DNA from 4 places in the Rhizobium sp. NLR16a genome. Region 3 is predicted to be linked to each of the others. Evidence: predicted binding sites of a transcription regulator. Region 3 holds the regulator's gene; each other region holds the start of a gene.
What was found. Region 3 encodes PhoB, which activates phosphate uptake and scavenging genes when phosphate is short. Its sites were predicted from a motif close to TGTCATNNANCTGTCAT; they were not measured.
Positions count from the first base shown of each region.

Region 1 (7,239 bases), 340 kb from region 3:
TCAAATGCCCGCCCGGTGCTGCCGGATGCACGCCGCAAGCTCCCGTCGCCTCAGGAGACGGCTGCGACAAGTCGCTCGCTTATTGGTTCACCCCGGCGCCTTGGGCACCGCCCAAACCGCCCAAACCCGGCGCCAAGCCCCCGAAGCCGCCGCGTGAGATGATGATCACCGACCTGCCGAAGGCCTGCTCTGCCGTGCTCGATGCCGCTTCTGTCGCTTCGATGCAGGCCGCCACCTATGGCGGGCCTTCCGCCGTAAGCGCGTTCGCCGCCGCTCCGGCAGCCGCGCCGGCTGATGATGACGAGGGGTTGCCGGATGTCGGCCCGGTTCCGAACGACAAGCCGGCGATCCAATGAATGGGCGGACGCGTTGTCTTTCAAATCGCAAATTCTTGGTATAAAGCGATCAAATCGATTGAATTGTTGGGGCGGAGATTCCTTTCATGGCCGGCAGCAAGTGCCTTGCGCTGATCGCGCATGACCAGAAGAAGGACGACATGGCGGCTTTCGCCCGCGCCAATCAGGACCTTCTCTCGCGCTGGAAGATCGTCGCGACAGGTACCACCGGCGGTCGCGTGCTCGACGCCGCTCCCGGTCTCGACGTCACCAGACTGAAAAGCGGGCCGCTCGGCGGCGACCAGCAGATCGGCGCGCTGATCTCGACCGGCGAAGTCGACGCGCTGATTTTCTTCGTCGACCCGCTGACACCGATGCCGCATGATGTCGACGTGAAGGCGCTGATGCGGCTGGCGATTGTCTACGACATTCCGATGGCGCTCAACCACGCGACCGCTATAAAGCTCCTTCCCACACTCGAAGCCTGATCAGCACGGAACCGGCCATGCCCAAATCCAATCACAGCACCGCTCCGCTTCCCTTCCCGATCCTGATCGGCGATATTGGCGGCACCAATGCCCGCTTCTCCATCCTGACCGACGCCTATGCCGAACCGAAGCAGTTTCCGAACGTGCGCACGGCGGATTTCGCCACGATTGACGAAGCGATCCAAAAGGGCGTGCGCGACAAGACAGCGGTGCAGCCGCGCTCGGCGATCCTCGCCGTCGCCGGCCCGATCAACGACGACGAGATCCCCCTGACCAATTGCGACTGGGTGGTGCGGCCAAAGACGATGATCGAGGGCCTCGGCATCGAGGACGTGCTCGTCGTCAACGATTTCGAGGCGCAGGCGCTGGCGATTGCCGCCCTGTCTGATGAAAACCGCGAACGTATCGGCAGCGCCACCGGCGACATGGTCGCCTCGCGCGTCGTGCTCGGACCCGGCACCGGCCTCGGCGTCGGCGGACTCGTGCATGCCCAGCATACTTGGATTCCGGTTCCCGGCGAAGGCGGCCATGTCGATCTCGGGCCGCGCAGCAAGCGCGACTATGAAATCTTTCCGCATATCGAGACGATCGAAGGTCGTATTTCGGCCGAACAGATCCTCTGCGGACGCGGCCTCGTCAATCTCTACAACGCCATCTGCGTGGTCGACGGGAGCCAGCCGACGATGAAGGATCCGGCCGAGATCACCTCGCATGCGCTTGCCGGCAGCGATAAGACCGCCGTCGAGACCGTTTCGCTGTTTGCCACCTATCTCGGCCGCGTGGCCGGCGACATGGCGATGGTGTTCATGGCGCGTGGCGGCGTCTACCTCTCCGGCGGCATCTCGCAGAAGATCCTCCCGGCGCTGAAGAAACCGGAATTCCGGCAGGCTTTCGAGGACAAGGCGCCACATAGTGCGCTGCTTCGCACCATCCCGACCTATGTGGTGACGCATCCGCTGGCGGCGCTCGCCGGGCTTTCGTCCTATGCGCGGATGCCGGCCAATTTCGGCGTATCGACGGAAGGCCGCCGCTGGCGGCGCTGAGCCCAGGGCGCGTCCCTCCGGGACGCGCCGCGGTCTAGCCAAACCAGTCCCAACTCTTTATAGAGCCGGCCAAAGTGCGCGCCACATTCACGACGCGCTCAGTCTCGGACAGGAAGCTTGATATTTGGAAGCCGTGGAAAGCAGAAAGCAGAGCGTCAGCAGCGATACCGTCACCGGCATCCTGAAGCGCATCATCGCTGAAAACGGCCGCGACCATCTCTGGGGTTATGTCTTCGCTATCGTCTGCCTCGTGGTCGTGGCACTTTCGACGGCGTTCACCGCCTGGATCATGCGGGCGATCATCGACGAGGCCTTCGCCAACCGCCGCGCCGACGTCGTCTGGATCATCTGTCTTTCGATCTTCATTGCCTTCGTGCTGCGCGGCTTTGCCAGCTACGGCCAGGCGGTGGCGCTTTCCAAGGTCGGCAACAATATCGTCGCCCGCTATCAGCGCCGCCTCTATGCCCATCTGATGACGCTTTCAGTCGGCTTTTTCAGCGAGGCGCGCTCGGCTCATATCGCCGCGCAAGTCAGCCAGAACGTTAGCGGCATCCGTGACGTGCTCAACCTGACGATCACCTCGACGGTGCGCGACCTCCTGACATTCGTTTCGCTGATCGGCGTGATGGTCCTCCAGGACCCGCTGCTGAGCCTCGCCGTGTTCATCATGGCGCCGCCACTGCTCTATGCGCTGCGTTATGTTTCCAAACGTCTTCGCTCGGCAACCCGCGAGGCCGTGCATCTGAACAGCCACGTGCTGGGGGCCATGCAGGAGACGATCCAGGGTATTGCCATCGTCAAAGCCTTCACGATGGAAGAGGAGCTGGAGAACAAGGTCAACAAGCTCATCACCGCCGCCGAAAACCGGGCGAACCGGATTGCCCGGCTTTCCGAGCGCACCTCGCCGCTGACGGAGAGCTTCGCAGGCTTTGCCGTCGCCAGCGTGCTTGCCTATGCCGCCTATCGCTCGATCTATTACAATGTGGCCCCGGGCGCCTTCTTCTCCTTCGTGACGGCGCTGCTGCTTGCCTATGACCCGGCCCGCCGCCTTGCCCGCCTGCAGGTGCAGATGGAACGCGCCGTCGTCAATGCACGGATGATCTACGAATTGCTGGACATGGAGCCGCGCCAGCGCGACCTGCCGGATGCCCGGCCGCTGACGGTGACGCAGGCGCGCATCGAATTCCGCAATGTTTCCTTCGCCTACGGCAGTGAAAGCGTGCTGAACAGTGTCAGCTTCGTCGCCGAGGGCGGGACGACCACGGCGCTTGTCGGCCCCTCTGGAGCGGGCAAATCCACCGTCATCAGCCTCATTCCGCGCTTCTACGACCCTCGTGAAGGCGAGATCCTGATCGACGGGCAGGATATCGCCCACATCACCAAGAAGTCGCTGCGCCAGCAGCTCGCCTATGTCTCGCAGCAGCCCTACCTGTTCGAGGGCACGATCCGCGACAATATCCGCTACGGCCGGCCGGAAGCGACCGATGCCGAGGTGGAAGAGGCCGCCCGGCTTGCCTATGCGCATGACTTCATCTCAGCGCAGCCGCAGGGTTACGATACGCCTGTCGGCGAAAACGGCGTGACGCTTTCAGGCGGCCAGCGCCAGCGACTTTCCATCGCGCGCGCTTTGGTGCGCAATGCACCGATCCTGCTGCTCGACGAGGCGACCTCCGCCCTCGACACCGAATCCGAGGCCGCCGTGCAGAAGGCGCTCGACGAGGCGATGACCGGGCGCACCGTGGTGGTGATCGCCCATCGGCTATCGACCGTGGTGCGCGCCGACAAGATCGTCGTCATGCAGCAGGGCCGGGTCGTCGAGGAGGGCAATCATGAGACGCTTGCGAAGGTCAGCGACGGTCTTTACGCTCGCCTCAACAATCTGCAGAGGCCCTCGGCCTCGGATTCATACTAAGCTGGCGAGACTGACATGAGCGATGCTGCGATGAAACTGGTGGTGGTCGGCGCAGCGGGACGCATGGGGCAGACGCTGATCCGGCTCATTCATTCCATGGAAGGCGTGATGCTGCATGCCGCCGTCGAACGTGCCGGCTCGCCCTTCGTCGGCAAGGATGCCGGTGAAATTGCCGGGCTCGGCCCGACCGGCGTCATCATCGGCGACGATCCGCTCCAGGCTTTCCTGCATGCCGAAGGCGTGCTCGATTTCACCGCGCCTGCCGCCACGGTGGAGTTTTCCGGTCTCGCCGCTCAGGCCCGCATCGTCCATGTCATCGGCACGACAGGCTGCTCGACCGAGGACAACGCGAAGATCGCCGCCGCGGCACGCCATGCCCGCGTCGTCAAGACTGGCAATATGAGCCTCGGCGTCAATCTGCTCAGCGTTCTGGCCGAGCAGGCGGCACGAGCGCTCGATCCGGCGGACTGGGACATCGAGATCCTGGAAATGCACCACAAGCACAAAGTCGATGCTCCTTCCGGCACCGCCCTTCTCTTCGGCGAAGCGGCAGCCAAGGGCCGCAGTATCGATCTTGCCTCGAAATCGGTGAGGGTCCGCGACGGCCACACCGGCGCGCGCGAAGTCGGCACGATCGGTTTTGCGACGCTGCGCGGCGGCTCGGTCATCGGCGAGCATTCCGTGCTTTTTGCCGGAGAAGGCGAAATCGTCACCCTGTCGCACAGCGCGGCAGACCGCTCGATCTTCGCGCGCGGCGCGATCAAGGCGGCGCTCTGGGCGCGCGACAAGAAGCCAGGTTTCTATTCCATGCTCGACGTGCTCGGGCTTTCTTCCCAATAACGACATCTCGGAGGCATATTCATGAGCGGTACCCTCGTCCTCGTTCGCCACGGCCAGAGTGACTGGAACCTGAAGAATCTCTTCACCGGCTGGAAGGACCCGGATCTGACGGAGCTCGGCATCCAGGAAGCCAACGCCGGCGGCGCCGCACTTGCCGAATACGGGATCAAATTCGACGTCGCCTATACCTCGGCGCTGGTGCGCGCGCAGCACACGCTGAAGCTCATCCTCGACAAGGTCGGCCAGCCCGACCTCGAGACGATCCGCGACCAGGCGCTGAACGAGCGCGACTACGGCGATCTCTCCGGCCTCAACAAGGATGACGCGCGTGCCAAATGGGGCGAGGAACAGGTTCATATCTGGCGCCGTTCCTATGACGTGCCGCCGCCGGGCGGCGAGAGCCTGCGCGACACCGGCGCCCGTGTCTGGCCTTACTACCTCACGGAAATCCTGCCGCGCGTGCTGCGCGGCGAAAAGGTGCTGGTCGCCGCCCACGGTAATTCGCTGCGCTCGCTGGTCATGGTGCTCGACAAGCTGACCAAAGAAGGCGTGCTCGCCCTCAATCTCGCGACCGGCGTTCCAATGGTCTACAAGCTGAAGGCGGATTCAACCGTGGCTTCAAAGGAAGTTCTGGGCGATATGTCCGGTGCACACTAATTCGGTGAGGCGTGCCGCCGTAAGCGGTCGGCACGCCTTGCCTCAACTATTGGCCTCAGTTCTCGATCGTGAACTGCACCCGGTCGGCGGCGAAACGGCTGATCGAATATTGCACCGGCACGCCGTCGAGATCGGTGTTCATTGCCTTGGCGATCAGCAGGATCGCGCCGGGGGTGAGTTCCAGGTCGGCAAGGTCGGCTGTCCCGGCATGGGCAGCCGTCACCTCGGTTGTCGCGCGGACATAATCCGCCACGCCAAGCTCGGCGAAAGCCTTGGTGATCGATTCATGCTTGCGGTAGGCCTCGCCGATCCCGGCGAAACGGCCGGCGGGAAACCAGCTCGTCGCTTTTGAAACCGGCCGCCTGTCGGCATGGCGCAATGTTTCCAGCCGGATCACTTGCTCGCCCTGTTTCACACCCAACCAGCGGGCAACCTCGGCGCTCGCCTCCTCCTGCGCCTCATCGAGCAGAAGACCACGCGTCTCGCGCGCCTGATCGCCGATGCCGGCAGTGAAGCGCGTGCGCCGGGTGATCGGGAAGTTCAGCCGCTGCTTGCGCTCGATCAGCGTGCCGCGGCCTTGCACCGCGCGCACGATCCCCTCCTGCGCCAGCGCCGCCAGCGCACTGCGCACCGTATGCCTGTTAACGCCGAATTGCAGCGCCAGCACCGTTTCCGGCGGCACCATTCCCGTTTCGTCATAGGCTCCGTTGCCGATCGCCTCGCGAATTCGATCGGCGATCTGACGCCAGAGCGCCACACCTGTCTGCCTCTGCACCTGCTTCAGTCCTGCCATTCTGCCCCTGCCTTGCCCCACGATGTCACACGCTTGTCACGACACCGATTTAAGGCTAGGTATAACTTGTATGGTTGTCTATATCAATAGACATTTCGAGGAAAGCAGTGATGATATCAGCGGACAAGGAAGACGCCGCGTCGCAAACGGTCTCGGAGCGCAAACGCGCCGCCGATCTGTTGGCGCGAGCGGAACGGAGCGAACTCCAGGCAGTCTGGGACGCATTGCCGCAAAAGCCCGTGGCTTATCCGGTGCGCGGACCGGAGACCGGACTTGTAATGGTGCGCGGCCGCATCGGCGGCGGCGGAGCTCCTTTCAATCTCGGCGAGGTGACGATGACACGCGCGACGGTGCGGCTCGAGTCCGGTTCCATCGGTCATGCGCAGGCGCTCGGCACCGACCGGGAGAAGGCCCGTCTTGCGGCGATCTTCGACGCGCTCTGGCAGGAGGAGACGAGCAAGAATTTTGTCGAACAGGCACTGCTTTTGCCGATTGCCGCGCGCATCGCCGCCACTGAGCGCCGCAAGGCGGATGAGACGGCGGCAACCCGCGTCGATTTCTTCACCATGGTGCGGGGAGACAACTGATGGGTCTTGCGACAGAAGCTTTGATCGGCGGTTTTGCCGACCCGGTTTTCCATGCACAGAGCGTCTTCAAGATGCTGATGGACGGCATGGCCCGTCCCGGCGCCATTCAGACCATTGAGCCCGATATCGCTCCGCCGGCGCCGCTCGGCATTGCCGCCGGCGCGATCGCGCTCACGCTTTGCGACCACGACACGCCGGTCTGGCTTACCACGGGACTGGCGAAATCCGCCATGCCGGAGTGGCTCGGCTTCCACACTGGCGCGCCGCTGACCGCCGAGAAGGCCGATGCGCGTTTTGCCTTCATTGAGGCGGGCATTACGCTTTGCTCCTTCGGCCTGTTTGCATCAGGCACACAGGAATATCCCGACCGTTCGACGACTGTTGTCATCGAACTTCCCGAACTCGACGGCGGACGCAGGCTGGCGCTGATGGGTCCGGGCATCAAGAGTGTCGTGGAGATCGGGCCGGCCAGCCTGCCGGAGACCTTCCTCAGACTCTGGAGCGAGAACCGGGCGCTCTTCCCGCGCGGCGTCGACATCGTGTTGACCTCAGGCAGACACTTCGTCTGCCTGCCGCGCACCACC
Region 1 covers NZ_CP072865.1:3,931,513-3,938,751, forward strand. The annotation lists gene mepA (penicillin-insensitive murein endopeptidase) at 1-356, shown strand, start outside; gene J7U39_RS19100 (methylglyoxal synthase) at 443-823, shown strand; gene J7U39_RS19105 (glucokinase) at 841-1,866, shown strand; gene J7U39_RS19110 (ABC transporter ATP-binding protein) at 1,991-3,778, shown strand; gene dapB (4-hydroxy-tetrahydrodipicolinate reductase) at 3,794-4,618, shown strand; gene J7U39_RS19120 (2,3-bisphosphoglycerate-dependent phosphoglycerate mutase) at 4,640-5,275, shown strand; gene phnF (phosphonate metabolism transcriptional regulator PhnF) at 5,331-6,068, opposite strand; gene phnG (phosphonate C-P lyase system protein PhnG) at 6,179-6,655, shown strand; gene phnH (phosphonate C-P lyase system protein PhnH) at 6,655-7,239, shown strand, end outside.
Region 1: the regulator PhoB is predicted to act here: its motif matches at 6,092-6,108, upstream of phnF (phosphonate metabolism transcriptional regulator PhnF).

Region 2 (7,239 bases), 1.2 Mb from region 3:
ATCCTCATCGAAGCGAAATTCGTCGATGGCCTTCGCTCGGTGGCGGCGACCATGAACCTCGACGCGCTGCAGGAGCAGCGCATGGATTTCGTCAAGGCGGTGCAGGAAGCCGTCGGCGCCGACCTCCAGTCGAACGGTCTCGAGCTGGAATCTGTGTCGCTCACCCGCCTCGATCAAACGGACATCAAGCATTTCAACGCCAACAACTTCTTCGACGCCCAAGGTCTGGCGGCGCTGACCCGCATCACCGAGGGCCGCAAGAAGGAGCGAAACGAAATCGTTCGCGATACCGAAGTCGCCATTGCCCAGAAGGATCTGGAAGCCCGCCAGCAGTCGCTGGCGATCGAACGGACGAAGCGCGAAGCCGAGCTCAACCAGGAACGCGACATCGCCAACAAATCCGCCGCGACCCGCGCCGAAACCGCACAGCAGGAACAGGCGGCCAAACGCGCCGAGGAGGAGGCCCGCATCGCCTCCGAACAGGCGATCGCCGAGCGCGAGGCAGCCGCCAAGCAGGCCCGCGAAAGCGCAAACATCGATGCCGCCCGCGCCGTCCAGCAGCGCGATACCGAAGCCAAGCGCGACCTTCAGATCGTCGCCCAGGAAAGCGCCATCGCCGTTGCCAACAAGAGCCGCGAGGAATCCGAGGCGAAGGCCACTGCCGAAATGGCCCGCGCCCGCGCCATCGCGGCAGAGGAAAAGGTCGGCACCGCCAAGGCCATCGAAATCGCCGAGCGCGAAAAGCAGATCGCCGTGATCGACGCGCGCAAGACTGCCGAAACCGAAGCCACCGCCGTCACCGTCGGCGCCGAAGCCGAGAAACAGGCCGCGATCGACCAGGCGGAAGCCATCAAGACGCTTGCGACCGCCGAAGCGGATGCGGCGATCATCAAGGCCAAGGGCATTCTCGAAACCGGCCGGGCTCAGGCTGAAAGCGAAGCCCTGCTCAACGAAGCCCGCAACAAGCTCAGCCAGACCATCATCGAGTTCGAGATCACTCGCGAGCGTATCCGCATCATTCCCGAGGCACTCGCCGAGGCGGTCAAGCCGATCGAGAAGATCTCCGACATCAGGATCTTCGACACCGGCGGCATGCTCGGCCGCGGAAACGGCGCGAACGGTGAAAGCGGCATTGGTCTCGGCGATGGGCTGGCCGGCCAGTTGCTCTCCTATCAGGCCAACAAGCCGATCCTCGACAAATTGTTGAAGGAGGCCGGCTTCGACGGCGACAATGCCATTTCATCCCTGCTTGGAAAGCTTGATGGCGCAAAACCGGTAATTTCAGCCGCGGCTCCTGCAAAACAGGCAACCCCGCCTGCCACGCCAGTAACGCCTGTGGCACCGGCCGCGGCTCCTGCACAGACGATCGCCCCTCAGGCGCCGGAGAAGGATTGATCAGAGCGCAGACAGGTCCGGGCTATCGCACCCAGCCTGTCGCCAGCGCGCTCGCCCAGTCGGCACGGCCCCTTTCGGCGGCCAGTGCCGACATCGCCATATGGTCGTAGGCGACGTTCCTGAACTGCCATGTCCATCCCGCCGCCGTCTTTTCTAGAATGGCATAGCCGGCCAACGGATGGCCGGCTTCGACCTTGTGATAATAGGGCAGCACGTCATCATAGGCAGGGCAGCCGACACTGCCGGGATTGACGATAAGCCGGCCATTGGAGAGGCGAACGGCGCGAGGCACATGGCTGTGGCCGCAGAGGATCAGCGGCAGGTCGATGCCTTCGGCGAGCGCCTCGATCGCTTCGATCGGCTTCAGGAAGACAAGCCCTTCCGGCGAGACGGACTCAAGCCAGTAGAGATTGTCGTCCTTCGGCGTCGCGTGGCAGAGATAGGCCTCGCCGCGATAGACGGTATCGAACGGCAGACCCCGCAGCCAATCGAGATGGGATGGCGTCAGTTGCCGGTAGGCGACGGCATCCGAGGCGTGCATTAGGGCCGGGTCCTGCTCAATGAGATAGCGGTCGTGATTGCCGCGCACCGAGGTCAGGCCGAGCGCCATCAGCAGATCAGCTGTCCGGCCGGCATTCAGCGGACTGCTGAAGAAATCACCAAGATTGACGATCTCCTCGATGCCCTGCGCCTGAATATCGGCAAGCACCGCCTCGAGCGCCAGATAGTTGCCGTGAATGTCGGCGATTGCGGCAAAACGCATCTAGCTTCCCCGGTAGGTGGAATAGCCATAGGGCGAAAGCAGCAGCGGCACGTGATAGTGCGCAGTGACATCCGCGATACCGAAGCGGATCGGCACTAGGTCGAGGAAGGCCGGATGCGGCAGCGGCGTGCCGCAGGCCCTGAGATACTCACCGGCGTGGAAGACCAATTCGTAGGTGCCGACGTGAAAGTTTTCGCCGGCAAGCATCGGGCCACCATCGACTCGGCCGTCCGCATTGGTCTCCACCGTTTTCAGATGTCTGCGGATCTCGCCGTCGAGCTGGAAAAGATCGATCCTGAGGCCCTCGGCGGGCTTGCCGAGGGCGGTGTCGAGCACATGTGTCGTCAGTCCGGTCATGGGGCTGGCTCTTTGATGACATAGGGGGTTTCGAAGAAGAATTCCTCAAGATTATTGCCAGGGCCGTCGCGGTCGACGACCAGGAAATCGGAGGTCTGGCCGAGCGCCATCAGGGGGTGATGCCAGACATTGCGGCGATAGTTCACACCCTGGTTTCCGCGCGCGAAAAACACCTGCGGCCTGCCCGGACGTCCGCCCTCGTCCTCGGAGACGACGACGAGGAAGGGGCGGCCGGAAATCGGCGAGAAACTCTGACTGCCGAACGGATGGCGCTCCATCATGTCGACGTCATAGGGGAAGCTGCGCGGCTGGCCGCGAAAGATATTGATGATGACGCGCGCGCCCTCGCCCGCCGCCTCGGCTGCGGCCAATGCATGAAAGCGCTCGGTCGTGCCGCCGTTGATGAGCCGCATCGAGGCTGGATCGGCTTCGATCACTTCGCCGAAGGGGGCGAAGGCCGATCTGGTAAGCGGGCGGGTGTCGAGAAAATCAGACAATGGTTCACTCGCCTTCGGCATGCCAGTGACGAATGGCGTCGATCTCGACGAGAAGTTCCGGCAGCGTGCGATAGGTTGCATCCCAGATGTCGGAGGCATCGAGGGCGAAGACGTCTTCCAGGATACGGTTGCCCGTTCCGCAGATTTTTGTCCACGGCAGAGTGGGATGCTCGGTTGCGAATTCCGGATGGGTTACGAGCAGTCGGGACGCAGCCGCGCCGATGGTGAAGTGGCAGAAGGCAACCGCCTTGAAGGTGAGATTGTCCTCGGCGAAGGCCGCCTCATCCATTCCGCCCACGAAGTATAGCGCTTCGGCTGCCGCCTTCTGCATTTCATTGAGATAGTCGATAGCACGATGCTCGCTCATTCGCCCTCCGGCAACATCGATGTCAGGCGCAGCAGCGCGATCCGCTCGACCTGTGTCGTGGCGGTCGCGAATTCCTCATCCAGGTCATTGCCGATCCGCGTTTCGAAGGCAGAAAGGATATCGTCCTTGTCGAGCCCTTTGACGGCGATGATGAAGGGAAAGCCGAATTTTTCGACATAGGCTGCATTAAGTTCGGTGAAGCGGGCATGTTGGGCCGGGCTCAGCCGATCGAGACCGGCGCCGGCCTGCTCCTTGCGGCTGTCTTCCGTGAGTTCACCTGCTATCGCCAGACGCCCGGCAAGATCGGGATGGGCGCGCAGAATGCCGAGACGCTCATCCCGGCTTGCCGCACGGAAGACGGCGGTGAGCGCTGCGTGCACAGCTGATGCCGTCAGCGGCTCCGTTAGGCTGCCCGCGTCATAGGCCCGTTCAGCAATGAAAGGGGAATGCTCGAAGACGCCGCCGAAGCGGGAAACGAAATCCTCGCGCGACAGCATTAAAGCGCATCCAGCTGATGATGCTTGTGCCAGTGCTCGGCGATCTCGATGCGGCGCGGGATCCAGACCTTGTCATGTTTCAGCACATATTCGATGAAGCGCCTCAGAGCGGCCGCCCGGCCCGGACGCCCGACGAGGCGACAATGCAGGCCGACCGACATCATCTTCGGGCTGCCGTCCTTCCCTTCCTCATAAAGCGTATCGAAAGCATCCTTGAGATAGGTGAAGAACTGATCGCCGGCGTTGAAACCCTGCGGCGTGGCAAAACGCATGTCATTGGTTTCGAGCGTATAGGGGATGATCAGGAAGGGCTTCCCGTCGATGCCCTTCACCCAGTAAGGCAGGTCATCAGCATAGGAATCGGAGGAATAGAGGAAACCGCCCTCTTCCTGCACCAGTCGCAGCGTGTTGTCGGAAGGTTTTCCCTGGTACATCCCGAAGGGCCGCTCGCCGGTAATTTCGGTATGCAGGCGCACGGCTTCGAGAATGTGCTTGCGCTCCAGATCCTCGGGGAAATCCTTGTATTCCAGCCAGCGATAACCGTGGCTGGCGATCTCCCAGCCGGCCTCTTTCATGGCCGCGACGGCTTCGGGATTGCGGGCCATCGCCAGCGTCACGCCGTAGACGGTCGCCTGCACCTTGAGACCGGTGAACATCCGCCAGAGCCGCCAGAAGCCTGCCCGCGAACCATATTCGTAGATCGATTCCATGTTGAGATTGCGCTGCCCCGGCCAGGCGGCCGCGCCGACGATCTCCGACAGCAGGTTTTCGGAAGCCGGATCGCCTTCGAGGATGCAGCTTTCGCCGCCCTCTTCGTAATTGATGACGAACTGCACGGCGACGCGGGCGTCGCCCGGCCACTTCGGATCGGGCGTCTGACGCCCGTAGCCGACGAGATTGCGCGGGTAGGTCTCGGATACCATCAAATCACCTTCTGAAAAGACGGGGAACGGTATCATCCGCAGCCGGAATGTCGAGACGGAAACTGCGCAGCAAAATTTCTCTGTCATTCACAATGGCTTAGCTTGATATCGGCTCAGGCGATCCTGCGCGCGCTGACCTTGCCCATCGGGTGGAGCGAGTGAACGCGGAAGGGGCCGCCGGTGCCTTCCTCGATCATCAAAGCCACATTCGAAACCATCACCGGCTCCCTCAAGACGGGCTCGAAGATCGTTCGCAGCACCGGCTCGATGCGGGGCATGTCGATCGCATTGATGGGGCCCGTCACCGGCATATGGAAGCGGAACTCCTCCATCACATAGGGATTGCCCCAACGATGCAGATTGGCAAATTGCGCCGCCGACAACCCGTCGGGATCACTTCGCTCGATGTCGGCTTCACTCAGCGGCGCCCGGAAACGATCAAACTCCTGGACGATCGCCGAAGCCACATACTGGATCGGCTCACAGGGAGCGCTCGGCATCAGGCTGTAAAAACTGCCGAGCCGGGCGATCTCCAGACGGGGAATCTGGAAAGGGGCATAGGTCCCGGCAAAACGCATGAGATCGCGCAGGAGTTGCGATTCCGACGTGCCGGCGGACAGGTGAAAAGGCGCCTTCAAAACACCGTGAAAACCATAGCGTCGCGGCACGGCGGTATAAAAGGCGATCTCGTGAATGCCGAGGCCGCGGACGGCCGGAGGCTCCACCATATCGCCCGAAAACACGTTTCGGCCTAGCCAATTGGCGGCCACGAGCGACAGGGGGTCGCTCGCCGGAGGCGTGAAGCAAATAGCATAGCGCATGCAATTTCCTCCATCAAGGAAGTGAGCGCCGGCAAGATCCGGCGCTTCCAATGCGCAAGCAGATAGGTGATTTGCATGACAGAATAACGAAACGCAGCTGTATCTAATTCACGTTTAACATGAAGCGACAGCAATATGGCTTGATATCGCGAAGCTTTCCGGCAGCGAAAATTCACAATCTGTATCGCCGGCGATACAAATCGCAGCTTCCGCCAGCCGATGCGCCAGTCCGAAGCTGACCTTGAAACCGCCGGTCAGTGCGATCAATCGGGGATGGACGGGATGGCGGCCGATCATCGGATCGCGGTCGATGGCCTTCGGGCGAAGCCCTGCCCAGCGCTCGATGACAGGGGCGTTGCGGAGCGCCGGCGCGATCGCCCGCGCCGCCTCGATCAGCGCGTCGAGTTGCGCGTCGGTCGAGCCGGGATCGTCAAAGCGGTTCTCGCTGGTGCTGCCGATTGCCGCATACCCGCCTTCGTGCGCCACCAAGTAGAGCCCATCGAGGAAGATCGTCGGCAGCGCCGGGTCGACATCGGCCCTCAACAGCGCCGCCTGCCCCTTCACTGGCTGGCCGAGCGGCCTTTTCGCCCCCGGCGTCAGCTCCTGCAGCAACGGAAAGGACTGATGGCCGGCAGCCAGGATGCAGCGGCTGAAGGCAATGGTTTCGCCGCCAATTTCCGCGGTGCCACGATCGGGATCGAGGGCGGCAACGGCCGCATGCTCCATGATACGCACGTGTTTTGCCCGCCGCAGCAAGGCGATGAGCGCTGAGATCAATGAGCGGGGCGCAACACGGGCGGCGAGCGTATCATGCACGAAGCCACTTTCGCCGGCAGATGCGTCGGGCCAACCACCGACTGGCGCCCTGTCGAGCACATGCCAGTGGAAGTGGCGTTCGCCTGCCCGCCAATGGCGTTCGGCGTCCCCGGAATGGCCGCGGGCGATGCGCTTGAGATGCGGCTTCGGCAGCGGGATCAGCCGCCCAGACCTGTTGTAGCCAGCCGAAAGCCCGGTTTCGGCCTCAAGCGTGGCAATTTCGGTTTCAAGCGAGACCAACGCGTCGAACTGGAACTGCTTTTTCTCCGACCACTGGTCCGGCATATGCGGCATCAGCGCGCCGAGCAGGCCGCCGCTCGCGCCTCCGCCCAAGCTGCCGGCGTCGGCGAGGAGGGTGCTCATGCCGCGGCGTTCGGCATGGACGGCAGCCCAGAGACCCATGATGCCACCGCCGACGATCAGCAAATCGCAAGAAGATTGACCGGGCGCTTGCTGAGGACTATCGGCTTTTTCCATGAAAGACGTGAACCCCGATAAGATTGGCGCGGGCGCGCCGCAGCCGCTCGAATGGCGCGACGGCGATATGCCCTATTCCACCGCCTTTGGCGATCATTTTTATTGCCAGACCGATGGCCGGCTGGAATGCGGGCACGTCTTCCTGGCCGGCAACGGCCTGCCGGAGCGTTGGAGTGGGCGGCCCGAATTTGTGATCGGCGAACTCGGCTTCGGCACCGGGCTCAACTTTGCCGAGACCTGGCGGCAATGGAAACTGCACCGAGCAGACGGTCAGCACCTGCATTTCATCTCCTTCGAACTGCACCCGATGCGCGGCGAAGAGATCG
Region 2 covers NZ_CP072865.1:700,438-707,676, reverse strand. The annotation lists gene J7U39_RS03200 (flotillin domain-containing protein) at 1-1,395, shown strand, start outside; gene J7U39_RS03195 (metallophosphoesterase family protein) at 1,418-2,158, opposite strand; gene uraH (hydroxyisourate hydrolase) at 2,159-2,515, opposite strand; gene J7U39_RS03185 (ureidoglycolate lyase) at 2,512-3,033, opposite strand; gene J7U39_RS03180 (HepT-like ribonuclease domain-containing protein) at 3,017-3,379, opposite strand; gene uraD (2-oxo-4-hydroxy-4-carboxy-5-ureidoimidazoline decarboxylase) at 3,376-3,876, opposite strand; gene puuE (allantoinase PuuE) at 3,876-4,799, opposite strand; gene J7U39_RS03165 (DUF1045 domain-containing protein) at 4,913-5,620, opposite strand; gene J7U39_RS03160 (FAD-binding oxidoreductase) at 5,735-6,913, opposite strand; gene mnmD (tRNA (5-methylaminomethyl-2-thiouridine)(34)-methyltransferase MnmD) at 6,912-7,239, shown strand, end outside.
Region 2: the regulator PhoB is predicted to act here: its motif matches at 5,696-5,712, upstream of J7U39_RS03165 (DUF1045 domain-containing protein).

Region 3 (7,239 bases):
CACCGGCACGATCATCGGCCTGGCGCACGCGCTTGGCGAAACCGCGCCGCTGCTCTTGATCGGCATGGTCGCCTTCGTCGCCAATGCGCCCACGACACCGCTCGAGCCCTCGACGGCCTTGCCCGTGCAGGTCTATATGTGGGCGAACGAGGCCGAACGTGCCTTCGTGGAGCGTACTTCGGGTGCCATCATCGTCCTGCTCCTGTTCCTGATCGTCATGAACATGGGCGCCATCCTTTTGCGTCGTCGCTTCGAGCGCCGCTGGTAAACGGAGTTAAACATCATGAACATGCTGACGGAAGCTGCAGTTGAAAAGGCGCTGGATCAGAAGATGAGCAACGTCCCGTATAAAATGATTGGACAGGATGTCTCCGTATATTACGGCGAGAAGCGCGCGCTTTTCGACGTGAACCTGAACATCCGCGAAAACACCGTAACCGCCCTGATCGGCCCCTCGGGCTGCGGCAAGTCGACCTTCCTGCGAAGCCTCAACCGCATGAACGACACGATCGAAGGCTGCCGCGTCACCGGCAAGATCACGCTCGACAGCGACGACATCTATGATCCGGATATCGACGTGGTCGAACTTCGCGCCCGCGTCGGCATGGTTTTCCAGAAGCCGAACCCGTTCCCGAAGTCGATCTACGAAAACGTCTCCTACGGCCCGCGCATCCACGGTCTCGCCAAGTCGAAGGCCGATCTCGACCAGATCGTCGAGAGCAGCCTGCAGCGCGCCGGCCTGTGGAACGAGGTCAAGGACCGCGTGCACGAATCCGGCACCGGCCTCTCCGGCGGTCAGCAGCAGCGCCTGTGCATTGCCCGCGCCGTCGCCGTCAGCCCGGAGGTCATCCTGATGGACGAACCCTGCTCGGCCCTTGATCCGATTGCCACCGCCAAGGTCGAGGAGCTGATCCACGAGTTGCGCGAGAACTACACGATCGTCATCGTCACCCACTCCATGCAGCAGGCCGCGCGTGTTTCGCAGCGCACCGCCATGTTCCACCTCGGCAACCTCGTCGAGGAGAACGACACCGACAAGATGTTCACCAACCCCGACGATCCGCGCACCCAGGATTACATCATGGGTCGCTTCGGCTGATCCCGGCGACACGAAGCTTTCCGTTATTCGAGGACAAAGCCCATGGCATCGACACATATTTATTCCGCCTATGATGATGATCTGAAGTTCCTCTCCAGGCGGATTTCCGAAATGGGCGGCCTGGCCGAACAGATGGTCGCGGAATCCGTCCGGGCGCTGGTCAACGGCGATACGGCGCTGGCGCAGAAGGTCATTTCCGATGATGTGATCCTCGATCACACCGAACGCGAGATTGGCGACAAGGCGATCGTCACCATCGCCCGCCGTCAGCCGATGGCCGCGGACCTGCGCGAGATCATGGGTTCGATCCGCATCGCCGCCGATCTCGAACGCGTCGGCGACCTCGGCAAGAACACCGCCAAGCGCGTCATCGCCGTGCAGAGCACAGGCGTGCCGCGCAAGCTCGCCCGCGGCCTCGAGCACCTCTCCGAGCTGGCGCTCGTCCAGCTCAAGGAAGTGCTCGACGTCTATACGACACGCGCCGCCGACAAGGCGACCGCCATCCGCGAACGCGACAACGAGATCGACGCGATGTACACCTCGCTGTTCCGCGAGCTCTTGACCTACATGATGGAAGATCCGCGCAACATCACGAGCTGCACGCATCTGCTCTTTTGCGCCAAGAACATCGAGCGCATCGGCGACCATGCCACCAACATCGCCGAGACGATTTACTACATGGCGACGGGCGCCCAGCCGGAAGGCGATCGTCCGAAGGATGACAGTGCCAACACCGTCGGCGCCGCGACGGAATAATGGTTCCGAACGAGCCGCCCGGGTCAGCCGCCCGGACCAGTCACTTGCGTGCGCGCCCGTTCGGGGCGCGCAAAGAGGTCGCAGCCAATTTCTGAATTTGCGCAGGACGCCTGCTTAAATCGTCCCGGTTTAAGGCTTGTGCGCGAGGAGACGGACACGCATGATCCCGAGAGTGGCAGTTGTTGAAGACGAGGAAGCGCTGAGCGTGCTTCTTCGCTATAATCTTGAGGCGGAAGGCTTTGAGGTCGATACCATCCTGCGCGGCGACGAGGCCGAGATCAGGCTTCAGGAGCGCACGCCCGACCTTCTCATCCTCGACTGGATGCTGCCCGGCGTCTCCGGCATCGAACTCTGCCGGCGCCTGCGCATGCGGCCGGAAACCGAGCGGCTGCCGATCATCATGCTGACGGCGCGCGGCGAGGAGAGCGAGCGTGTGCGCGGACTGTCCACCGGCGCCGACGATTACGTCGTCAAGCCCTTCTCGACCCCCGAGCTCGTCGCCCGCGTCAAGGCGATGCTGCGTCGGGCCCGTCCCGAGGTGCTGTCCTCGGTGCTGAAATGCGGCGATATCGAGCTCGACCGCGAAACCCATCGTGTCCACCGCAAGAGCCGCGAAGTCCGCCTCGGCCCGACCGAATTCCGGCTGCTGGAATTCCTGATGTCGTCGCCGGGCCGGGTCTTTTCCCGTTCGCAGCTGCTGGACGGCGTCTGGGGCCACGACATCTATGTCGACGAACGCACCGTCGACGTCCATGTCGGCCGCCTGCGCAAGGCGCTGAATTTCTCCAACATGCAGGACGTCATCCGCACCGTCCGCGGCGCCGGTTATTCGATGGAGGCCTGAAGGCTGAGGGAGTGTGGGGTTGGCGTTCCCGCCAAACGCACGGCAGTACGGCTTGTGAGGCCCGCCTTGTCGTCCATCGTCGCCGCTGCGGAGCCAGCGTCGTTGCGCCGGCGAGGCTTATGCGTCTCGGCACCACCTTTCCATCGCGCCTGCAAAGCCGACTTGTCCCGGCGCCACCTCCTCCGTCAAGCCCTGGCATGACGGAGTGTGGGGGTTGCTAAACGCAAAGGTCACTTCCCACTCGAATAAGAAACGGCGGCCCGTTTTTTATGTCTGGCTATACCGGTCCGCTCAGCTGACCCGCGCCGCCGCCCGGCGGCGTTCGTTGATCGGCTGATAGGCAAGCTTCTGATGATAGCTGCAATAGGGCGAATTGTCCGGGGATTCGCAGCCGCAGAAATGGAAATCTTCCTTGAGCGGATCGCCGACCGGCCACTTGCAGGTGCGTTCGGTGAGCTCCGTCAGGCCGAGGCGGCGGGAAATCGGCACCACCACGTTGCCCTTCGGCACATATTCCATTTCCTCGACTGTATCGATCTCGATCTCTTCCTTCAGCAGGGTTGCGCCCTGCTGGCGGGTCACGGTGCGGGTGGCGATCCGGGAGGCGTAGTTCGGCGCGCGCGGCGCGGATGTCTGGCGCTTCGGCGTGCGCGCCGCGGTGGCCGTGCCGCCGGCCTTGGCGCGGCCGGGAAGGCTGAGCCTGTGCACCTTGCCGATAACGGCGTTTCGGCTGACCCCGCCAAGCTGCGCAGCAATCTGGCTGGCGCTCAGTCCTTCGGCCCAAAGCTTCTTGAGTTTCTCGACCCGCTCGTCTGTCCAGTTCATGCCCTGTCTCCACCTTTTGCGTTGGTGATGGCAGAATCCCTCACCGTTGTCCCGGAAGCCTCCGAAACAAGAAACGCTTGATCAATTTTGGTGACTAGTTCCGCCGCATGCAGTCTAGTAATTGAACTTTAACCTAGTGTGAGGCTGACTCCGTGACAAGAGTCGCGGGAATCCGGATGAATCGAATTTCAAGTTTTTCCCCAACTTGCTGCCTCTGCGTGTCATTTCTGCAATAATGCCTGTTGAAGGCCGAAAGTGCCCCTGTACAAGCTTGCGGCATACGCTAAGGCCGCAGTTTTGTTGACATTGCAGCGCGAAAAGGAAATAGTACCGCTCGCCGCCGAAAGGCGGCATTTTTGATTTTTCGGACCTGGTTTTGTTAGCCGGAATCCGCGCATGACAACATTGAACGGGAGACCCGCGATGGCTGAAGCCGCGCCGCTTTACGACACCTATTCTCGTGCCCCGCTGCGGTTCGAGCGAGGCGAGGGCGTATGGCTGATCGCCGAGAGCGGCGAGCGTTATCTCGATTTCGGCGCCGGGGTCGCCGTCACCTCCGTCGGCCACGGCAACCCGCATGTGGTCGCGGCGCTGAAGGAGCAGGCCGACAAGGTCTGGCACCTCTCCAATATCTATGAAATTCCCGGCCAGGAGCGCCTGGCCAAACGCCTGACCGACGCCACCTTCGCCGACAAGGTGTTCTTCACCAATTCGGGCGCCGAGGCGCTCGAATGCGCCATCAAGACGGCGCGCCGCTATCAGTTTTCCAAGGGCCATCCCGAGAGGTTCCATATCATCACCTTCGAAGGCGCTTTCCACGGCCGCACGCTGGCGACGATCGCCGCCGGCGGCCAGGAGAAATATCTCGAAGGTTTCGGCCCCAAGGCGCCGGGTTTCGATCAGGTGCCGTTCGGCGACATCGATGCCGTGCGTGCCGCCATTACCGATGCGACGGCCGCAATCCTGATCGAGCCGGTGCAGGGCGAGGGCGGCGTGCGTGCCGCCACCAGCGAATTCATGAAGGCGCTGCGCCGGATCTGCGACGAAAATGGCCTGCTGCTGATCCTCGACGAGGTGCAGACGGGCGTCGGCCGTACCGGCAAGCTGTTTGCCCATGAATGGTCCGGCATCACGCCTGATATCATGGCCGTCGCCAAGGGCATCGGCGGCGGTTTCCCGCTCGGCGCCTGCCTTGCAACCGCCGAGGCCGCTTCCGGCATGAAGGCCGGCACGCATGGTTCGACCTATGGCGGCAATCCGCTGGCCATGGCGGTCGGCAGCGCCGTGCTCGACGTCATCCTCGCCGATGGCTTCCTTGAGCATGTGCGCGACGTCGCGCTCGTCTTCCGCCAGGGACTGGCCTCGCTCAAGGATCGTTATCCCGATGTGATCGAGGATATCCGAGGCGAAGGGCTTCTTCTCGGCGTCAAGGCTGCGGTTCCCTCGGCCGAATTGCTGCAGGCGATCCGCGCCGCGCATCTGCTCGGCGTGCCGGCCGGCGACAACGTCATCCGCCTTCTTCCGCCGCTGGTGGTCACTGCCGAGGAAGCCCGCGAAGGGCTTGTGCGCCTCGAGCGCGCCGCCGAGAGCATCCGCGCCGCCAAGATCAAGAAGACGGCTTGAAGGGATCGCCGCCTTCGGGCGCACGACAGGTAAGAACATGGCTCCTAAACATTTCCTCGATCTTTCGGCCGTCACATCGGCCGACCTCAGAACCATCATGAACGACGCGCTCGCCCGCAAGCAGGCCTTCAAGGCCGGCAAGGGCGACAAGCCGCTCGCCGGCAAGATGCTGGCGATGATCTTCGAGAAGCCGTCGACGCGCACCCGCGTCTCTTTCGACGTGGGCATGCGCCAGCTCGGCGGCGAAACGCTGTTCCTCTCCGGCACCGAAATGCAGCTCGGCCGCGCCGAGACGATCGGCGACACCGCCAAGGTGCTGTCGCGTTATGTCGATGCGATCATGATCCGCACCACCGAGCACTCGCGCCTGCTGGAGCTTGCCGAACATGCGACCGTGCCTGTCATCAACGCGCTGACGGACGATACCCATCCCTGCCAGATCATGGCCGATATCATGACCTTCGAGGAGCATCGCGGCCCGATCAAGGGCAAGACCATCGCCTGGACCGGCGACGGCAACAATGTGCTGCATTCGCTGGTCGAAGGGGCGGCGCGCTTCGGCTACCGCATGAACATGGCCGTCCCCCTTGGTTCGGAGCCCAAGGATCACTATCTGAACTGGGCCCGCAATGAGGGCGCCGAAATCATGCTCTGCCATGATGCCGACCGTGCGGTCGAAGGCGTCGATTGCGTGGTGACCGATACCTGGGTCTCCATGAATCAGGAACATCGGGCCCGGGGTCACAACGTCTTCCAGCCTTATCAGGTCAATGCGGCCTTGATGGCCAAGGCCGGCAGCGATGCATTGTTCATGCATTGCCTGCCCGCGCATCGCGGTGAGGAAGTGACGGACGAGGTGATCGACGGCCCGCAATCCGTGGTCTTCGATGAAGCGGAAAACCGTCTTCATGCGCAGAAATCGATTCTTGCTTGGTGCCTGGGCGCGATCTGAACCATAATCGGATGTTGCGAGTCATAAGCTTGCGGCCCGACTGCGCGAGCGCCGGACACTTTGGCCGCCGCTCCCGAAACTAGGAGTAAAGCCATGGCAGAAGCTGCAGCCGCCCTCGGCCAGTTCGATTTCGCCGGCGATGATCATGTCGTCCCCTTTCAGGTGGAGGGTCTGGATGTGCGCGGCCGCGCCGTCCAGCTCGGCCCCATGCTCGATGCCATCCTCGAGCGCCATCATTATCCCGCGCCTGTTGCCCGGCTGCTTGCCGAAGTCGTCGTGCTGACGGTGCTGCTCGGCACCTCGCTGAAGTTCGACGGCAAGTTCACCGTGCAGACCAAGGGCGACGGCCCGGTCGATCTGCTCGTCGCCGATTTCTCGACGCCGGAGAACGTGCGCGCCTACGCCCGTTTCGATCGGGCGCTGCTCGACCAGGCGATTGCCTCAGGCGAGACCGAGCCGGAGCAACTGCTCGGCAAGGGCGTGCTCGCCTTCACCATCGATCAGGGCAAGTTCGCCCAGCCCTATCAGGGTATTGTCGCGCTCGACGGCACCTCGCTCGAGGAGATCGCCGGCGTCTATTTCCGCCAGTCGGAGCAGATCCCGACGCGGGTGCGCCTGGCTGCGGCCGAACTCTTCGACCGTGACGATGCCGGCAAGCCGCGCCACCGCTGGCGGGCAGGCGGCCTCGTCGCCCAGTTCCTGCCGGAGGCGCCGGAGCGCATGCGCCAGCCCGATCTCCACGGCGGCGACGGCGATAACGGCGACCGTCCGCATGGCGAGGATGACGCCTGGACCGAAGCCCGCTCGCTGGTCGAGACCATCGATGCCGACGAGTTGACCGATCCGCAGGTCGGCACCGAACGCCTCTTGTTCCGCCTGTTCCACGAGCGCGGCGTGCGCGTCTTCGAGCCCCGCGCCGTCTTCGACCGCTGCAGCTGTTCGCGGGAAAAGATCGGCAACGTGCTGAAGGGTTTCACCGCCGAGGAGATCGAGGCCAGCCAGGAAAACGGCGAGATATCCGTCACCTGCGAATTCTGCTCGACCACCTACCGCTTCCAAGCAGCCGAGCTTCAGCTGGCGGAATAGGCTCAGTTAGCATTGAGAGCTGCCCCTCTCCCCGCTCGCGGGGAGAGGGGACGT
Region 3 covers NZ_CP072865.1:3,593,738-3,600,976, reverse strand. The annotation lists gene pstA (phosphate ABC transporter permease PstA) at 1-268, shown strand, start outside; gene pstB (phosphate ABC transporter ATP-binding protein PstB) at 284-1,099, shown strand; gene phoU (phosphate signaling complex protein PhoU) at 1,142-1,855, shown strand; gene phoB (phosphate regulon transcriptional regulator PhoB) at 2,016-2,699, shown strand; gene J7U39_RS17425 (GcrA family cell cycle regulator) at 2,991-3,524, opposite strand; gene J7U39_RS17420 (aspartate aminotransferase family protein) at 3,948-5,147, shown strand; gene argF (ornithine carbamoyltransferase) at 5,185-6,099, shown strand; gene J7U39_RS17410 (Hsp33 family molecular chaperone) at 6,193-7,185, shown strand.

Region 4 (7,239 bases), 350 kb from region 3:
GCGAAATGTTCGAGCACGTTGTCGGCCGAGACCTCGCAGCGCAGGTGCAGGAGGTGCTCCGCGCGCAGCCTGCCTTCCTTCTCCGCCGATTGGATGGCGTCGGCCATCTCGCGCATCTCGCCATGTTCGAAGCCGCCGTCCTCGTCCGCGCCCATGCGCAGGCAGTCGAAGACCGTGGTGATGCCCGATGTGACGATCTGGGCGTCATGCGCCTGGACGGCAGCCGTCTTGTGCCAGCGGATGCCCGGACGTGGCTGATAATGGCCTTCGAGATGGTCAGTATGCAGCTCGACAAGGCCGGGAATGACGTAGTCGCCCTCGAAATCTTCGCCGGCTACCGAATTGCCTTCGGAGATATCGACGATCTTGCCGTCGCGGATGAGGATCGATCCTGAAAGGACGTCCTCCTCGAGAACGATGCGGGCGTTGGAAAAGACGGTCTCTTTGCTCATATCGTCAGGTCTTTCAGCTTTTGGCGCCGGAAAGCGGCAGCCAGGAATGAACTTTGAACGGGGCGCCGCGCGTCTCCTCGATGAAGACGGCGAGGCCGGAAATCGAAAGCGGCCGGCCGGTAAAACCGGCAAAACGCTCCGCCAGGACCGTTTTCATCACCTCCGCGCGTGTCTCCGGCACCTGGCCGCTCAGAGTCATGTGGAACCCGAAATCCTCCATGACGTAAGGATAGCCCCAGCGTTGCAGATTGGCGCGCTGGCTGTCGCTGAGCTTCTCCGGGTTGCGTCGCGCGATATCAGTCTCGGAAAGCGTAGCGCGGAACGGTTCGAAGGATTTTACCACCTTTCCGGCGAAATCCTGAAGAGGTTGGTAAAGAGAACCGGGAACCAGTGCAAAAAAACGGCCAAGCTGGCCGAGCACGAGTTCAGGAATCTTGAAGGCCGGGGTGCGCGCCGCGAAATCCTCGGCAAAGGTGATGAGATCCCGTTCGGTGACGGAAGCGGCAAGCGAAAACGGCGCCTTGATCGTCGCGTGAAAGCCGTAGCGGCGTGGGTCGGCGGTCAGCTCGAACTGCTCTGCCGCACTGAGTGTCTCATGTTCGGGTGCAGGATAGGTTTTGCCGGTGAAAGCATCGCGGCCGAGCCAGAGCGAAGCCGCGCCGGTCAGGGGATCATCCTTCGGCGGCGAGAAATAGAGAGCGTAGCGCAAGGCTTTTATCCTGGGGATCGTCGAAACGGGGAGCGCAATGTGCAGTGATTTGGCGGCGAACCGCAAGCAGGCTCCCGGCTAAAAGATTTCCGTGACAGAATGATGATGGCGGCAGCGTCGCCGTCGCCCCTCGTCGAACGGTCAGTGCGTCTTCGTGCCCATCAGCCGGTGGCGCAGGACGTTCGAGGCGGCGTCAAACAGGAAGACGACGATCAAGATCAGAATGACCATATAGGCGACGTTTTCCCAGTTGGCGTTGGTGCGCATCGCCTCCCAGAGTTTGAGGCCGATGCCGCCCGCGCCGACAGCGCCGATGATGGTCGCGCCGCGCACGTTCGATTCCCACTGGTAGAGCGTCTGGCTGACGATAACCGGAACGATCTGCGGCATGATGCCGTAACGATGGACGAGCACCGTTTGGGCGCCGGTTGATTTGATGCCTTCCCGCGGCTTGTTGTCGATATTCTCGAGCCCCTCGGAATAAAGCTTGCCGAGCGTGCCGGTCTCGGTGAGGAAGATCGCGCCGCTGCCGGCGAGCGGCCCGGGGCCGAAGGCGCGCGTCAGGAACAGCGCCCAGATCAGCATGTCGACCGAGCGCAGGAAATCGAAGAAGCGTTTCAGGATCTGGTTCAGGAGGCGGTTCGGCGTGATGTTGCGCGCTGCCAGGAAGGCGAGGGGGAAGGCGGCAAGCACGCCGAGCAGCGTTCCGAGAAAGGCCATGACGATCGTCTGGAAAAGCTTGGTCCAGACGTCGCCATGCTGCCATTCGCTGTTGTTCCAGATATCCTCGAAGGCGAGCGATAGGTTGGTTTGGTCGGGCTTGATGCGCGGGCCGGAAACAACGAGGCCGATGACTTCGCCGACCGGTTTGTCGAAGAAGGAGGATTGCGTGTCGAAGATGAAATTCGCCCAGCCGAGGAAGCGTTTGCGGACCTTCACGCGATCGACGGAAATACTGACGTCGCCGGCAAAGCCGAGATCCGCAAGCACGTTGTCGTCATAAACAGTCATCCAGCTCGGCACCGGCCCGACCACCTCAGGCGCGCCGCTCGATACGTCGACGGGGACGCTGACGCCGTGCGCGGTCACGATCGTTTCGCTCTTTGAGACGGTGACGCTGCGGCTGATGCCGCTGATGGAAACGGTGATGCTGCCGTCGGGATTGTTGACCACCCAGTCCGGGTGCGGATGATCGCCGAGCGGTGAGAAGCGGGGATAACGCACCTCGATCGAGCCGTCGTCCTGGATGCGGAGGTCCGGCTGGACATCGTAGCTCACCCATTGGCTGAGATAGATGCCGACGCGTTCCCAATGGGCCTCGGCGAAGAGCTTGGGCAGGTCGAAGAACCAGACGGCATAGAGCCCGTAGAGCAGCGTCGCAATGAGGATCATCAACCCGCCGAAACGCTGGCGGAACGATCGGTGGAAATATTCCGGATAGCGCGCTTCGATCTCATGCATGCGGTTTGCGTCAATCACCGTCATGGCGGCCTCAATGTTGCAGAAGGAAAGCGTGCTCGCCGACGAGACGGCGACGCAGCCATGCGGAGAACTGGTCGACGGCGACGATCGTCACGAAGAGCAGCAGAACGAGCGCCATCGTCTTGGCGCCGAAGCCGCGCGAGATCGAAAGCTTCAGCTCCTCGCCGATGCCGCCGCCGCCGACGGCCCCGATGATGGTCGAGGCGCGCACGTTGATCTCCAGGCGTAAGAGCGCATAGGAGGTGAAATTCGGCAGCACCTGTGGCAGGGCGGCGAAGCGCACGCGCTCCCACCAGTTGGCGCCGACGGCCTTCATCCCCTCATGCGGCTTCATGTCGATGTTTTCGGCGACTTCGTAGAAGAGTTTGCCGAGCGCGCCGATCGTGTGCAGGGTGATGGCTATGATGGCGGCGACCGGCCCGATCGACAGGATCGCCGAAAACAGGCCGGCAATGACAATCTCGGGGAAAGCGCGCAGGAACTCCATCAGCCGCTTGGTGACGATGCGCAGCGGCCATGAATTCGTGAGATTGCGCGCGGCAAAGAAGCTCAAGGGAACCGCAAAGATGAAGGCGATGATGGTCGAGATGAGCGCTACGTTGATCGTGACGATCATCAGCTCGAAATATTCCGGAATGTAGAAGGCACCCCAGACGTAGACGCGGCCCTTGTCGAAGTTGAATTCCTCGCCGCCTCTGTCGTTGACGCTGGCTATGTCGAACAGCGCGCGCCAGACATCGTTCCAATCCTTGGGAATGAGCCAGCTCAGGAAGTCGAAAAGATGCGGCAGACGCTCGAAGAAATGGCCGGCATTGCTCTCATCGGCGAACCGGACGGAGCTGACGAATGCCGCAACGAGGATGACCAAGCCAAGGACGGTATAAAAGCGGCGCTTCGCGACCATCCGATCCCAGGCGGTGGCGATCTCCTGCGTGCTCTGCACGTGCGGCTGTGTTTCGGCAATGGTCATGGACGCTCCGCGCGGTAACAAACAAAGGGCGGCCGTTGCCGGCCGCCCCGCATTGGAAAGGCGATCAGCCGCCGATGGCCGCCTTGCGAACCTCGACGACAGCATTGTAGAAGTCGTGCTTGACCGGGGCATAGCCCTTGTAGTCGCCGCCTTCGACAGCCGAGAAGCACTTGTGATCCTTTTCCGGCAGGGCCGTGAAGAAGGCTGCGAGCTTCGTCTGCCACTCTTGGCCGAGGGCGTTGCGCACGACGAGCGGGCCGTTCGGGATCAGCGGCGAACGCCAGACTTCAACGAGCTTGTTCGGGTCCACGGCGCCCTTGTCGACTTCCTTGCGGAAGGTGCCGGAGGTGTAGCCGTCCTTGAAATCGCCGATGCCCGACGAGTCATCGACTGCGACGTCGACCTTGCCGTCATAGGCGGCAAGCAGGTTGTTTTCATGCCCGCCGTTGAACTGGGTCGAGGCAAAGAACTTGTCATTCGGCATGCCGGTGTCCTTCGGGATCTGCGTCAGCGGAACGAGGTAACCGGAGGTGGAGTCCGGATCGGCGTAGCCGAGCTTCTTGCCTTTGGCGTCCTTGATGGTCTTGATACCGGAGGACTTCAGTGCAAGGCCGATCGAGTAATAACCCGTCGAACCATCTTTCTGCTGCGTCGTCAGGATCGGCGTAACGGCCTTCGAATCCTTGAGGTAGACGGAGGCGTAGCCGGAAGCGCCGAGTTCGGCGAAGTCGAGCGTGCCGCCGAGCAGACCCTGGATAACGCCGTCATAATCGGCGGCCGGGAAGAGCGAGACCTTCTCGAAGCCGAACTCCTGCTTCAGATGGTCCGCAAGGCAGGCATAATTGCGCAGGCGATCGGTTTCGTTTTCGCCGCCAAGGATGCCGATGCGGAATTCCTTGAGGTCTGCGGCATTGGCGGCGCCGGCGAGCGCGAACAGCGCCGTTGCCGCAAAGAGTGCTTTCTTCAACATGCGTTCTCTCCTATCGACCGGTGTTCCGGCCTTCCCGTTACGAAGAATGTGCCCTTGACGCGGGCGTTCGATCGCGGCCGTCCCGCTCAGAGACCGGCCAATGCCAGCGGTTGGGCGCCGGCGGATGGATTGTCTGCCCGCTCGGCAGCGATATTGATGGATGTCGACGTCATGGTTTCGTCGATGCCGGCGCCATCCTTGTCCGTTCCGTAGATTGCCTTCACGGCTTCGGCCGTCAGCTCCGAGGGCTTGCCGTCAAAGACGACGCGGCCGCCGGCCATGCCGACGATGCGCTCACAATAGTTGCGGGCAGTGTCGAGCGTATGCAGATTTGTGATGACGGTGATGCCCTCGCGCTCGTTGATGTCGCGCAGCGCATCCATGACGATCTTGGCGTTCAGCGGGTCGAGCGAGGCGATAGGCTCGTCGGCGAGTACCATCCTCGGGTTCTGCATCAGCGCCCGGGCGATCGCCACGCGCTGCTGCTGGCCGCCGGAAAGCGTGCCGGCCGGCTGCAGCGCCGTCTGCTCGATGCCGAGGCGCTCCAGTGCGGCGATCGCATGAACGCGTTCTTCCCGGGTGAAGATGTTGAGAAGGCTCAGAAGCGTCGAGCGGTGATTGAGGCGGCCGAGCATGACATTTGTGAGAACATCGAGGCGCGGCACCAGGTTGAACTGCTGAAAGATCATCGCACAGTCGCGCTGCCAGTTGCGCAATGCCTGACCGCGAAGCCCGGAGACCTCGACGCCGGCGAAATGAATGGAGCCGGAGCTCGGTTCCTGCAGCCGATTGATCATGCGCAGCAGCGTCGACTTGCCGGCGCCGGAGCGGCCGATGATGCCAACCATCTGGCCCTGGGCAACGGTGAGCGTCACGGCATCGACGGCGAGCTTGTTTCCGAAACGGCGGGTGACATCCTTCAGCTCGAACATCATGCTCTTCCCTTGCACTCCAGGCCCTGGTCAGCATCGCATTAGTCCCGCTTCATGAACCTCCAATGTCATATTTGTGTAAGAGGTGTCACAAATCTCCGTGTCTCGGCGGTGGCGTCTAGCATTCGTAGCGGGCCAGAAAATCTTCCGCGCTAAGGTTGCGGAAATCCTGCAAGGCCAGGCGCAACCGGTCGTGTTGCCAATCCCACCAGGAAAGCCTGTCCATGCGTTCGCCGATCTCTTTCGGGAAACGTTCGCGGATCAGCTTCGCCGGCACACCGCCGACGATCGTGTATGATGCAACGTCCTTCGATACGACCGCGCCGGCCCCGATGACGGCGCCATTGCCGACGTTGACGCCGGGCAGGATGGTCGCGCCATGGCCGATCCAGACGTCGTGGCCGATCGTCACCCGGTTCGAGCGCCACCAGGCGAAGAAATCCGTCTCCATATCGGCGTCCGGCCAGTAATTGGCGGCGCGATAGGTGAAATGATGCAGAGTCGCGCGCCAGGTCGGGTGGTTGGTGGCGTTGATGCGCACGGCGGCGGCGATATTGACGAACTTGCCGATCGTTGCGCACCAGACGGCGCCGTCCTGCATGATGTAGGAATAGTCTCCGAAGGTCGCCTCGCTGATGCGGCAGCGTTCGGAGACCTCCGTATAGCGCCCGAAGGTGGAATCGCTGACCTCGGCCGTTTCGTGGATGGCGGGCTCGATACCAAGCTTGCGGCTCATGCGGCAATCATCCTCGGCGAGAACTGCTGGACGTCGAGGATGCGGTCGGCGACGGCCTCGCGCACTTCCTCGTCATGGAAGATGCCGAGAAGGGCGACGCCCGCCTTCTTCTTCTCTGCGATCATGCCGACGACGACGGCGCGGTTTTTCGCATCCAGCGAGGCTGTTGGTTCATCGAGAAGCAGGATCGTATGCTCGGTGATGAAGCCGCGGGCGATGTTGACGCGCTGCTGCTCGCCGCCGGAAAAGGTGGCGGGCGGAAGTTGCCAAAGCGCCTCCGGCAGGTTGAGCCTGGCAAGCAGGGCGCCTGCCTTTTCGCGTGCAACGACGATTTCTTCGCCGCGCGCCACGAGCGGCTCGGCCACCACGTCGATTGCCGCCACGCGCGGTACGGTGCGCAGGAATTGGCTGACATAGCCGAGCGTATCGCGGCGAACATTGAGCACGGTGCGCGGATCGGCGGCGGCGAGGTCGACGATCCGCCCGTCGTGGCGGACGAGGATCTGGCCGGTGTCGACGGCATAATTGCCGTAGATCATCTTGAGCAGCGAGCTCTTGCCGATGCCTGAGGGGCCGCCGAGAACGACGCATTCGCCTGACGACACGGAGAAGGCGACGTCGGAGACGACGGGCAGCCTGATGCCGTCGCGCAGGTGCATGGTGAAGCTCTTCGAGACTTCGGAAACGACGAGGGGCGTTGGCATGATATGGTTTTCCTGGTTTCTAGCTCAGACCTGCAGGATCGAGGAGACGAGCAGCTGCGTGTAAGGCTCTCTGGGATCGTCGAGCACGCGGTCGGTGAGGCCCTGTTCGATGACGTAGCCGTCCTTCATCACCATCATGCGGTGCGAGAGCAGGCGGGCGACGGCGAGATCGTGGGTGACGATGATGGCCGAGAGGCCAAGATCGTTGACGAGGCCTCGCACCAGATCGAGCAGGCGCGCCTGCACCGAAACATCGAGGCCGCCGGTCGGCTCGTCCATGAAGA
Region 4 covers NZ_CP072865.1:3,941,272-3,948,510, reverse strand. The annotation lists gene J7U39_RS19190 (alpha-D-ribose 1-methylphosphonate 5-triphosphate diphosphatase) at 1-452, opposite strand, end outside; gene J7U39_RS19185 (DUF1045 domain-containing protein) at 466-1,161, opposite strand; gene phnE (phosphonate ABC transporter, permease protein PhnE) at 1,303-2,646, opposite strand; gene phnE (phosphonate ABC transporter, permease protein PhnE) at 2,654-3,613, opposite strand; gene phnD (phosphonate ABC transporter substrate-binding protein) at 3,678-4,583, opposite strand; gene phnC (phosphonate ABC transporter ATP-binding protein) at 4,670-5,515, opposite strand; gene J7U39_RS19160 (DapH/DapD/GlmU-related protein) at 5,634-6,251, opposite strand; gene phnL (phosphonate C-P lyase system protein PhnL) at 6,248-6,955, opposite strand; gene phnK (phosphonate C-P lyase system protein PhnK) at 6,980-7,239, opposite strand, start outside.
Region 4: the regulator PhoB is predicted to act here: its motif matches at 5,582-5,598, upstream of phnC (phosphonate ABC transporter ATP-binding protein).